Regions from separate parts of the Candidatus Avelusimicrobium luingense genome, predicted to be linked through region 1. Evidence: riboswitches for the same ligand, from Rfam matches in the RefSeq annotation. Region 1 holds a riboswitch; the other holds the start of a gene.
What was found. A riboswitch is a leader RNA that binds a small molecule or an ion and turns the genes downstream of it on or off. The one in region 1 is predicted to bind S-adenosylmethionine.
Positions count from the first base shown of each region.

Region 2: linked by a shared signal. The riboswitch ahead of ACQY3H_RS06120 (AAA family ATPase) and the one ahead of ACQY3H_RS02210 (hypothetical protein) in region 1 are both predicted to bind S-adenosylmethionine.

Region 1 is NZ_CACVTK010000002.1:152,134-158,389, forward strand. It holds gene ACQY3H_RS02185 (phosphoglucomutase) at 1-506, opposite strand, end outside; gene ACQY3H_RS02190 (hypothetical protein) at 605-1,309, shown strand; gene murB (UDP-N-acetylmuramate dehydrogenase) at 1,317-2,216, shown strand; tRNA gene ACQY3H_RS02200 (tRNA-Asp) at 2,301-2,375, shown strand; gene ACQY3H_RS02205 (hypothetical protein) at 2,785-3,096, opposite strand; SAM riboswitch class I at 3,528-3,612, shown strand; gene ACQY3H_RS02210 (hypothetical protein) at 3,691-4,155, shown strand; gene ACQY3H_RS02215 (hypothetical protein) at 4,145-5,092, shown strand; gene ACQY3H_RS02220 (hypothetical protein) at 5,062-5,340, shown strand; gene ACQY3H_RS02225 (methyltransferase family protein) at 5,344-6,186, opposite strand.
Region 2 is NZ_CACVTK010000006.1:36,694-42,949, reverse strand. It holds gene ACQY3H_RS06130 (ABC transporter permease) at 1-388, shown strand, start outside; gene ACQY3H_RS06125 (ABC transporter permease) at 385-1,500, shown strand; SAM riboswitch class I at 1,901-1,989, shown strand; gene ACQY3H_RS06120 (AAA family ATPase) at 2,263-3,636, shown strand; gene ACQY3H_RS06115 (hypothetical protein) at 3,648-4,145, shown strand; gene ACQY3H_RS06110 (tetratricopeptide repeat protein) at 4,145-5,728, shown strand; gene ACQY3H_RS06105 (hypothetical protein) at 5,739-6,256, shown strand, end outside.

The DNA of each region.
Region 1 (6,256 bases):
GGATTGGCCATATATTCATTGGCATATTTTTCAATTTGGGCCGTCAATTTACCGTCGGCCGGGCCACCGTTAGCCGGGTTATATTTAAGTCCCATTTCCTGCGGCGGGTTATGGCTGGCGGTGCCATTCAAACAGGCACACGCGCGCCCACTGCGAATTTCAAACGAGAAAACCGGCGTCGGCACCGGGATATCAGGCAAGATAACCGGGATATTATTTCCAGTTAAAACTTCCGCGCATAGTCGCGCTGTTTCGCGCGACATCAACCGCGTATCTCCCCCCACCAAAACCGGACCCGTAATATGATTTTCCAAATGGATACGCGCCACGGCTTGCGCGATGGCTTGCGCATGCAAAGCACAAAACCCTTCCCCTAAAGTTCCGCGGTGCCCAGACGTACCGAATTTAACAGGCACCGGGGTTTTGCCCGGGGCAAAAAAAGCACTGTGTAAGGCTTGTGTATCAATTTTTTGTGTAGATAATGTTCCGGCAAGTTCGCTGACCATAAAGAAATCTCCTTATCCTAAAATAGCATTGCACGTTACGTCTTTCTTTTTCTATCATATTATATATGTTTAATTTTCGCAAATGGAGATACGTACAAATGAAAAAAATCTTAACCGTTGTTTTTAGCTTATTTCTTTTCCCCGCGGCAGCACTCGCGTCCACCAATATTTCCGATGACTTCCGCGATCACTATGCCGGCAGTGCTTCCAACTTATCTGCCTACAACAAAGATATCAATACCCTTATCGGCTTAAACGATTTCCACACCGGAAAAGCCACTTCTTTCCCGGGGTTTGATGTCGGAGCGACTTTCGGTGGCGTCAAAGTAGGCAAGGACAACAACATTTCATCCGAAGATTATTTAATCACGCCTTTTATTACGGCCGAAACATTTGTTCCGGTTATTAATACCACCGTAGCCGTACGCGGCAGTGCCTTTAACGGTTTTGAATCGTTGGGCCTTGGGTTGAAATACAATTACGATGTCATGCAACTTTTTGACGTAACGTTAGCCGGCTTTTACGACCACGCCCAAACCGATTGGTACACGGTTGACCATTTGTCTTTATCGGCTGTGGCTTCAACCACAGTATTATTCGTGACGCCCTATTTAGGTGTAGGCTATGATTATGGGGACTTTTCTACCCGCAAAATGGCAGAAAACCGCTCTACTTCCGACGGAGCCGTTCGCTATACGGCCGGGGTGCGCGTGGCACCGTTTCCGTTGTTTTACATCTTTGGGTCATACACCAAAACTGCCAGCAACGAAGGGTTCCAAGGCGGTATCGGCCTGAATTTTTAACTGAGTCATGGACTATAAACAAGAACTGAAAAATTTCTTTGGCGAGCGGTGTTTGCCCGATGAACCGATGGGCAATCATACGACGTATCGCACCGGCGGCCCGGCCGAGGTATATGTTTATCCCGCCACAGCCGAAGAGTGGGGTTTTGTCTTAAAATTAGCCAGTGCGTATAATATTCCCCTACACATTTTAGGTTTCGGTTCTAACATTTTAGTCGGCTCCAAAGGTGTACAAGGCATTGTCTGCTCCACGAAACACATGCAAGCCATTTCTCGTGAAGGCAACAATATCAAAGCACAAGCCGGGGCCGCTTTAGATAAAGTCTGTGAAATTGCCGTACACGCCGGATTAGCCGGTATGGAAAAGTTATCCGGAATTCCGGGAAGTGTCGGCGGGGCCGTTTATATGAATGCGGGCGCATTCGGGCAAGAAACCTTTGACAAATTGGAATATTTTGACGTAATTGATTTGCAAGGCCGCCCGGCTACTATTTTGAAAAATGATATTTCGTATGCATACCGCCATGTAGAAGGTATTGAAAACTACATCGTTCTGTCCGCTGCATTTAAGTTGGACAAAGCCGACTTTACCCAACTGGTGGAAACGCGCCATAGCATTCTTCATAAACGCATTGAAAAACAACCGTTAGATTTCCCAAGTGCGGGGAGTGTGTTCAAACGACCTGCTAACGATTACGCCTCGCGTTTGATTGACGATACGGGGCTGCGTGGCTTGTCGGTAGGTGGAGCGAAAGTATCGGAAAAACACGCCGGATTTATTATCAATTTCAACCGCGCTACGCCGGAAGATATTTATGAACTCATGAAGCAAGTGCGTCAAAAAGTAAAAGAAAAACACGGCGTAGAATTAGAGTTGGAACAAATCTTATGGGGCGAATTTGCGTAAGTTTTTCCGTCGGAGACATGGAAAAAGTTGACGCTTAGGCCCCAGGTAAGATATAATATAAGTACGAAAAAATTTGAGTTGTTTGGAGTCGTGGTGTAGCCTGGTTAACACGCTGCCCTGTCAAGGCAGAGACCGCGAGTTCGAATCTCGTCGACTCCGTAAAAATTTGAACCCCCCTTATGGGGGTTTTAATTTTTGTGAAGTATCGAGCGGCATAAACTGCTTTATGCCGCGTCGAGATTCGAAGCCCACAGCGATGTATGAGTTTTGCCGTTAGGCAAAGGCGAATACCGCGAGGGCGGTTCCGGGCAAAATTTCCGTCAGGAAATTTATGCAGGACGAATCTCGTCAACTCCGTATTTTAGTTTTTGATTATTAGCATTTATCCCCGTTAGGGTTAAACCCCGACGGGGATTTTTATGCACCACTTTGAGCATGCGCTTTTTGGCAGATTTTTGTGAATTGTAAAGAATCTTTTGTTTTTATGCTGACCGGGGATGGGTAGGAAGTGGCGCACGTGCTTATAAATATCTACGCCTTCACGCTTCTTCTGGGCCTAGAAGTCAAGTTAAAACTTAGTGCCAATATAGTCAATAGCGTCTAGTCCGGCATCAAAAGCATATTCGTAATAATCTTCCCAGCGACCTGTGCCTAAATGGTGGCATAAGCACATAAGCCACGGTCCATACTTGTTTTTAGCGTACGTTCGCCACACGCCAAACATCAGAAGCGGATCCTTGAGCCATTTGCCGTATTTAGTTAAAAACATCAAAATATCGTTGGGAGTTAGTTTGTCCACCAGTTTGCGCGGCGCACCTTCGGTTGGATTAGTTATATACTTTCCGTCTTGCATTTTGCCCATACACACGATCGTGCCCATCACAGCCGGAGCGCCCGTGCATGTATAAAATGCTACGCCCTCCTCTTCGTGTTCAATGGCTTTGGAAATACGTTCATAAATTTGATAGCCAAATCAATCGGGCTATGATGATAACAGTTCATTTTATCCAAAAACGGCTCTCCTTTGTAGGTAAGTTGGTAACGCATAAAGTGCTGCACGGCTTCCCTCTTGGGATAAATATATCCTCTATCTCTAAGCCCCTTACTGTGTAAGTAAATAAATAAATCATCCTCTGTCACCTTTTAAGCGCATACAACGCATCAAAAAGTGCCTCTAATTGCACATCTTCGTCTTCTTTACTGCGTTTCCATATTTCAACCATGTCATATTGTTTCATAGTTTTTCTCCTTTTTTATAGAATATAACATTCGCACGACAACCTGTTGTCGCATCATTTTGCTATACTATAAGTACCATAGAGAGTGTACGAGGGGCAAGCCCGACGACTACACAGCAACCTGCCCAAGCAAGGTGCTAATGCTTGAAAGATGGGACCTCTTACCGTTTAAGCCCATCTTTGCGATGGGTTTTCTTTTTGATACTCCTGTGGAATTTATCTAAAAAGAGGTAGTTATGAACATAGTTCTTAACAATATGTATCAAAAACAATTGCCATCGAAACACACCGATGACAATGCTAAATTGGAAGTGGGGTTATTTAAATACCTTTACGATAAAAAAATAATCACCCACGAAGATTTTCTAAAAGCTGGCGGAGATAGTTTAAAACATCTTAAATTCCCGACGGAAATGAACGTTAAAATAAAACTTGCCGGCATTCGTAGTTTGCATGTTTTTTTAACTGAAAAAAAAGAGGTCGGATTTTTAGACGATTTGCAAAAAGAGCACCCCGAGTCCTATCCGCAGATTCAGCATTATTTGAAACACTTTTATTATAAAGTTATCCTACAAATGATTAAAAATCACCATACGATGCAAATGAAATTCAAATATGCCATGCTATGCGCTTCTCTACGTGGTATGCGCGGTGAGATATCTACTATCCAAACAAACAAGGAGCCCCAATATGACAAATAATTTTTTTCTAAATGCACCGGAGTTAAAAAAACACTTATCATATATTAACGAGAATTTAGCCGATCCGCAATATAATAGTTTTATTATTACGGGAGACTCAATCGGCGGTGCATTTGCCTTAGAGCAGTTCGTGCGCGATTTGAAACAAAAACATCCCTTGCGGGAAATTTTGGTCTTTAATACACACAGCATACATGATTTTATTAAAAAAACGCCCATAGAAATGCTAACTAATTTTTATCGGTTACATATCAGTTTAGCAACGGTAATTTTAACAGAATTGGATGTGGAAGGATGGACAAAAGAAGAACAGGATAAACTAGCGGTATTTCTTAAAACACTGACCAAACATTATGTTCAGGTAGTGGCTGCCTTCAATACAGGAGCGAGCCTTACACCCGAAATGTGGAGTTGGTATATGTCCGGTTATCAATACCACTTAAATTATGGACTTGTCAGTTATAAAAAGGATTTAACCTGTTCGCTCACGTTGGCGCAAGACAGGAAACGTTGGCACTGGCTTTCGCGCATACGACAAACATATCATTTTGGCGAGTTATATCCCGGTATTTTAATGCAAGATGACGAAATGGTTTTCAACGGGTTTATGCTCATGGAACTTGGACTTTGCTGGTTGGGCAAATTTACACCTCCCGGCTATATTTTCCCACGTGCCGTCTGCCCCACTTGCGGCAAAATAAAGTTACTACCTTATTCTTGTATCGCTTCGGCATTATCCGGTGGGCATGTGATTAAATTTCATTGCCTAAATTGTCACGAACGCATAGCTACCAACAATGCAATAGATTATTATCGCATCCTACGCACCTATGGAACACGTTACTGTTATATTGCCAAACCGCTGCCGGTAAAGAATTTTCCGATCTGCTTAAAAAAGCAGCCGAAATGGATCCGGAGTGGGCAAAATCGGCTTTGAAAACGTACACGTATCAAGTAGGCGGAAAAGAATTGATATGGATGGATTACAGCGATATTTATAGCAACTTATACATTAAAGACTTTTGGAATATAAAGGATGAGTTTAGAAACAGCGATCAATGTTGCGTAGAAGTATGCATTGAATCCAATGATACTTTTTGTTTCTGGACATTTAACGGCGAGAAAATTCGCATGCAAATTAAAGACGACAAAATCACCTGTTTGGACGTGCAATTTACCAAATAAACCTCATCTCTGCAATCGGCACTTTTTGATCAGCATAAAACACGGACACCCGTGGTATTTCTCATATACCCACATGCACGGGCAATTCCATTTTAAGCCATATAAGCACATTGCAACGATTACATAGAAAAAATAGAAAAACGCCGGGTGTACATATAACCCCAATAGCCCAAATACCGTCATCATGCCCGATTTGGAACGGTATGAAAAGGCCGTTTTTTCCGGTTTAAGACTATATCCCAAGTATAAGTGGATAAACACAAGTCCGCCTAATACAGACAGTGTAATTTGGTGAGCCGCCGTAAAATAACACAGGGCAAGCGCCAGTACCAACCGAACCAAGACACTCCACCCGCCCGCTAAAGTCACGCTCAACATCCGCACATTATTTTGGTAAAGGGCATAATCGGGATTTTTTTGCAAAAGCCACTGTTCTTCGGCCTTAGCGCGGCGCACCATCAGCGGCAAGAACACTCCGCTTACTACTATCCATGTAAGCGCGTTGGCCAGCATGAGGCTTCCGCACCAACACCACAGCAAGAGCGAGGCATACATGGGATGTCTGGCTAAGGCATAAGCACCTGTGGTGCGTAACGGATGATCGGTTTTTATTTCTATTCCGTCAGACCATAAAGTACCGATGTTCAATTTTGCCCATACGTGCCAGAGCGTAGCGAACAACAAGCCTGCTGTCCCAAGTACAAAGAAAAAATACTGCGCGGCAACCGGCAAACGCACTTGCCCCCAAGAACCGATCCAACACGGAAAAAGCATCAAAACCAATAGCAACATTTCCCGCGTAGAAAAAAAGTGAGCGCGTTGTTTCTCAAGCACTTGAGCAGCCATACGGTGCTCATAAAATTTCCATACTACCGCTGCTAACAGGATAACACCCGTTATATATATGAGTATAATT
Region 2 (6,256 bases), on a different contig from region 1:
ACTGGTGTTTCGCATCCCGTTTCACGGCAGTTTTGTGCTCTATTTAACAGCCTGTTTGTTTTATATTATGGGCGCGCTGGCGCTGGGGTTGCTTATATCGGTCATAACGCGCCAACAACAATCCGCCATTCAGTTTGGGTTCGCCATAGGATTGCTCCCTTCTTTTATGTTTTCGGGATTTATTTTCCCTATTGAAAATATGCCCGCATTCTTCCAATATGTAACCATGTTATTTCCGCAACGGTGGTTTTTACAAATCAGCCGTGCCTTATTTTTAAGCGGGGCGGGACTACGTGGTTTGCTGATTCCTTTTATTGCATTGTTTCTGTTTATGACAGGAATGATTACGCTAGCCGTACGAAACTTTAAAACGGATGTGGAGCCATGATACACAAACGCATTATAAGAGGGCTAATTCGCAAAGAATTTGTGCAAATCTTTCGTGATCCTAAGATGATTGTGGCTATCTTTTTTGTTCCGATAGTTCAACTAACCATGTTTGGGCTTGCGCTAACCAGTGAAGTAAAAAATATAGAAATGGTGATTGTCAGCAAACCGTCTGCGATTGCACGGGAAGTGCAAACGCGGGCAGTTGCTTCCCGTTGGTTTAAGCAAGTGCACCACATAGACGGAACTAATGTTTCTGATCCTACCGCACTGCTTACCACTTACAAGGCAGAAGCGGTATTGGTGGCCCCCGAGCAAGGATTTGAATATGCCTTAGAGCGGCAAAATAAACCTATTCAACTGCTTATCAATGCTACCAACGCCCAGCGTGCTCAACAGGTAAATGCGTATATTAGCCAAATTTTAGCGCGTGTAGCGGCCAGCCACGGGTACCGGTTGGGCGAGCAGCCGCGGCTTGTATTAGATACACGTATTTTGTTTAATCCGCAAATGAGCACGGCGGCTTTTATGGTGCCGGCACTTCTTGTCATGACCAGTTTTATTATTTTGATGATTGTAGGGAGCATGGCCATTACCAAAGAAAAAGAAATGGGAACCATGGAAAAACTGATATCCTCTCCGGCTTCTACGGCAGATATTTTGCTAGGGAAAGTGTTACCGTACTTCTTTATCGGTATTGGAGTAGTAATGCTAATGCTATCTATAGGCGTGTTAGGATTTGGCATTGCATACCGAGGAACGGTTTGGCAATTCGCCCTTAACGGTATAGCGTTGGCCGCTTGTGCGTTATCCGTGGCTACCCTCATCAGTACCATTGCCAACACCCAACAACAAGCCATGATGGGGGGAGTATTGATATTACTGCCGGCTATTTTACTGTCCGGCGTGTTTTTCCCGGTAGCCAACATCCCGGAAGGCTTCCGGTGGCTATGCTACCTCAACCCGCTCATGTATGCCTGTACCAATTTCCGCAACATCATCTTAAAAGGTGGCGATTATTCGTTCTTTTGGCAATATTTCAGTATCTTGCTGGGGATGGCACTTGTTTTGGCCGCCACTGCCTATAAAAATTTCAAAGCCAAATTAAATTAGCATTTCCTTTTCTGCAAATACTTCTGAAGAAATTATGAATATGGGGGCATTATAAGGAAATATGCCGATTAGACAACATGTTGTCGCTTTCGTATAATATACTATAAGTATCAAGGATGGATAATATGCCAAAGGAAATTAGTGAAATGGCGGCGGTTTGGACATTGTTTGCAAGATTGAGGTATTGACAAATATCGACGAAATTGCTATATTATTACTATAAGATAAGACGGCAGAAATAGGTCGTTTTATCAAAAAATTAGTGTTATTTTGAGGAAGATTTATAGTGCAGACGACTGCACAGTTATAAGGTTCCCCAAATCCTAACAAAAGACAGAGATGGTATCTTGATAGATACCGACGTAAGAATAGGATAAGGGGACTTCCGAAAATAACGGAAATTCCATTAAGAGTGTACGAGGGACGAGCCCGTTGACTACACAGCAACCTACCAAAGGGCAAGGTGCTAAAGCTCGAACACAATGGGAGCTAGAATAAATTTGAAGTATGTTAGAACCCATTGGAGACAATGGGTTCTTTTTTTATCCACCTCTCCAATGGGAAATCCAAAGGAGAGGTGTTTTTTATGGCAAAAAAATGTAAGCAAAATCGCAATGTAACAGTATGGGTGGTTCCTTATACGCAGTTAGAGACAGAACCGATGAAGGAAGATTCTTTTGGATATAGTGATTGGGAGATTTATCACGGATAAAAGCTCCGTATACAAAATAAGATTTTTGAACTTATATTACGAGGTAAATTATGCAAGAAACAACTAAAAAACTAACAAAATACACTTCCCGAGCCCAACTGGTGGAAAATATACTGGCCTGGAATGATTGGTCAGGCTTACCCACGCGGGAGGCCCAATATGTGCAAACGTTTAAGGATATCTACGCACGTCTTTTACGCTCTAATGCGGATAAATTCCCATTAGTAGAGTTTATTCAAAAGCATAAATTATCACAGACGGAAGTATTTTTACTCTTGCGCTTGTCGGCCTTGGACTTGCAACGAATAATGGTAGCTGGCAATTATCAAGTAAATACGCTCTTGGAAAAAGGGCAAATAATCGGTAAACGTGCAGAACTACTCTCCATTTTGATAGACCGTAAAAGCGCGTTATTTACAGAAGGAATATTTGCCGCCATAGGTGGACGGATTGACTTAAAAAAGAACTTTTTAGCACTGGCAACTTCTCAAAAGCGTAAAACTAAGAAACGCACGTTAAACCCACAGCGCGTGCTAACCCAATTAAACAAGTATGTTATCGGGCAGGATGAGGCCAAAAAACAATTAGTGGCGGGCGTTTTTGAGCATTTAGTCAAGTGTGCTAGTGCCAAAAACGGAAAAACTTTTAACAAGAGCAACATCTTTATCAGTGGCCCGACGGGAACGGGAAAGACCTATATGTGTGAGTGCTTGGCAAAAATCTTAAACATTCCTTTTGTGCACGCCGATGCTAGCCAATACACGCAAACAGGATATGTGGGAATGGATGTAAGCGATGTGTTGCGTCCGTTAGCCAAAGAAGCCAAAGCGGGCAAATTACCCATTTCTATTGTCTTTATTGATGAGATAGATAAGATCCGTCAGGGAAGTGAACGGGAAGGCGGAGCGGCCTCCACCAATGTGCAGGCCGAACTGTTACGGTTAATAGAAAGCAATTTTTACAGATTAGAAACCAAACTTTCATTAGGGAAATCTATTCATAAACTAGATATTTCCCAAGTGCTCTTTGTGGTAGGAGGTGCGTTTGAAAACTTACAAGTAAAACACGCGGATAAATCGGTTGGTTTTACACAAGAACCTGTTACCAAAGGTCGCAAATTGACCGCCGAGGACTATATTGCCTATGGAATGATGCCGGAACTGATTGGGCGGTTTTCGTACTTTGTGCAGTTAAAGGGGCTTGAAAAAGACGATTTGCGTCAAATTCTACTCAACCCGCATAATGGGCCTTTGCAACAATACAAAGAATTGTTGCATACCTCCACCCAAGTGTCGCCTACAATCATTGAAAACCTCCTCAATGAGGCTTATGAGCGGCACTTGGGGGCCCGCGGGTTACATCAGCAAGTGGGGCAGTTATTTCAAGCACAGTTTTTGGAAAATAAAGTTCAAATTGAAATATAAGGAGAAACAAAATGACAGCAACAATGGTAGTTGTTTTATTAGTCGCAGTAGTAGCACTTGGGTATTTCATTTCCGTGAGCAACACGGAAATCCGCCTTCGCAATCTGGTCAAAGCGCAACAGGAAGTGTGCGAGGCCAACTTTGACAAAATGTGGAAGGTTATTAAGCAAATCACGCACGTGTCCGATACGTACTTAGAGACGTTTAAGGAGATTTATCCCAAACTTATTTCCGGACGTTACCAAAGCAAGGATATACGGTTTATTGTAGAGCATAACCCGCCGCTTGATACGTCTGTTTTGCGTCAATTAGCCACGGCTATTGAAATTAACCGTGAACAGTTTTTCAGTCATCAGCGGTTACTGGTAGCCCGCCATAATGAACATAAAACGTTTATCCAAAGTTTTCCCGCGTGTGTATTATTGCCTAACGCGCAGGAAATCAAAATTACGGTCATTAAGTCGGACCATACAGCCGACGTATATGCCACCGGCAAGGAGAATATCTAATGTCCATAGCGTTCTTATATGCGCTTGGCTTTTTGCTTGTAGTGCCGCACGTAATGGGCTATGAGTCCTTTGGTATATTCGGGATAGTGGTGGGCTGCCTGGGGGCGTGGATGGTTATCGGCCTTGCCAAAGTGTGCGAATCGGGCAAAACGGAAGACGAAGAAATCTTGGGCACGTACGTAACCGAGGCCCGCTATTACGAACCGTGGACTGAGAAAATAGAACACGAGGATGAAGAAACAGGCAAAAAAACATATGAAACCGTAGAGCACGATGAAGAGTGGGAAATAACCGTGGCCGAAGGGGATACGTTTTCGATTGACGAGGAAGAATATCAGGAATATGTAGCCCTCTTTGGCAACGAAGACGAGAAAGAAGCCGACCACGAAGGCGAAGCAGAAGGAGAAATTATAGACCCTGGATATAGCACATATACTACGTGGCCCGGTACGTATGAAACCGCAAGTTACGAGTATGTGTACCGCTCGTACAAAAACCCTACCTTGCGTTCTTCCAACGTATATGCAAGCGAAAAATTGGATGAACAAACCATTAAAACGTATCACTTGCAGTCCTATGGCCGCAAGGGATTATACGGCACCGTAAAGGGCGAAGACGCGGAGCAATTAGAAGATGAAATTCGGGACTATAACTGTTGGAGTCGTGAAAAAAACATAAAACTAAATTTCATCTTGCTGGAAAATGCCACATCCGCGCAAGGCATATATTGGCAACAATATTGGCAAAACGGTAAGCGTAACACAATAAATGCCGTTGTAGGTGTAACCCCTGATCATAAAATTGAGTGGGCCCACGTATTTGGTTGGCAAAACGAAGCTACGTGTATTAAACTACGTAATTTTATCGTTGGGCTAAGTACGATAGCGGATATTACGTCTCATTTTAGCCAAGTGGAAGAAATCTTAAAAGAAAACTACCAACTGCCTAATTTGAGCGAATATGATTTGGGGAAAGGGTCATTCCCGCTCAAAGGAACACTTATTGCTTTAACGATATGCTTGGGGTTATTTTGCGGACTTTTTAGCAGGCCGCCCCAATACAATATTCGTGCTCAAAAATATTTAGAGCAAAGGCAATATTCGTTAGCCAAAAGCAACTTTCAGGAATATCTTCACCGCGTGCCGGATGATGTATATGCGCTTAATAATTTAGGTGTGATTTACTGGAGAGAGAATAATTTGGAAGAGGCCGAAAAACTGTTTTCGCAAGCATTGCGTAATTCGTATTCTCTAAGCAGAGGAGATGTCAAAGACCTCTATGTAAATCGTGGCATTTGTTACAAGGATTTGAAACAAAACAAGCATGCTATTGCCGATATGAAAAAAGCCATAGAATACGAGGAATACGGCACTAAGTCTTATTGCGCTCTATACAGCTTATACAAAACGCTCGGTTATAAAAAATCAATGTGGGCTTTGCAAGAAGAGTATAACAATCATGTGCGAAGTCCGCTTAATGAAGATTGTAGAGATTATAGAGATTCTTTGACCTATATATACGATGGCGCAGATATGTTCACCGGGCGCGGTTTTGAGCGGATATTGAGGAAGATTTTTAGCTAGAGGAGGAACTATGTATCAAGTAAAAGTATCTGTAGATGAACAAAGAAGTTATGTGTCTTTTTATGAGGGAGACACACTTCTCTACCGTACCATAGTGGAGAGCCCCTATCATATCACGGAACAAGATCCACTCGTGCAACGCAAGAAATTCAAAGACCACCGCACTGTTGTGCCGCCACAACATACCGTGTGGGTTCCCGGTAAAATTAACGTGCATCCGTGGTTTAACAACTTATTTAAGCAAGTAGATAAACTGGTAAGTTATATGCCGTTTCGGGATAAAGAAATTGAATATTCTATTCACACGCCTTTTAGTAATCACGTAACCAATGAACGCTACAAAGTAACTGAAGGATTTAAGACGGAAGAGTTAAAGGACGGCCCCTATGCCTTGCCTACCCGCGCCATTAAAAGTATTACTACGCAATTTGGCCCTTATCCGCTCGTTCCCGCTCAAGATGCTACGTGGAAAATTAACATACGGACGGCCCAAGCATGTAAAAACGTGATTTATTTGCGGGCGCACTA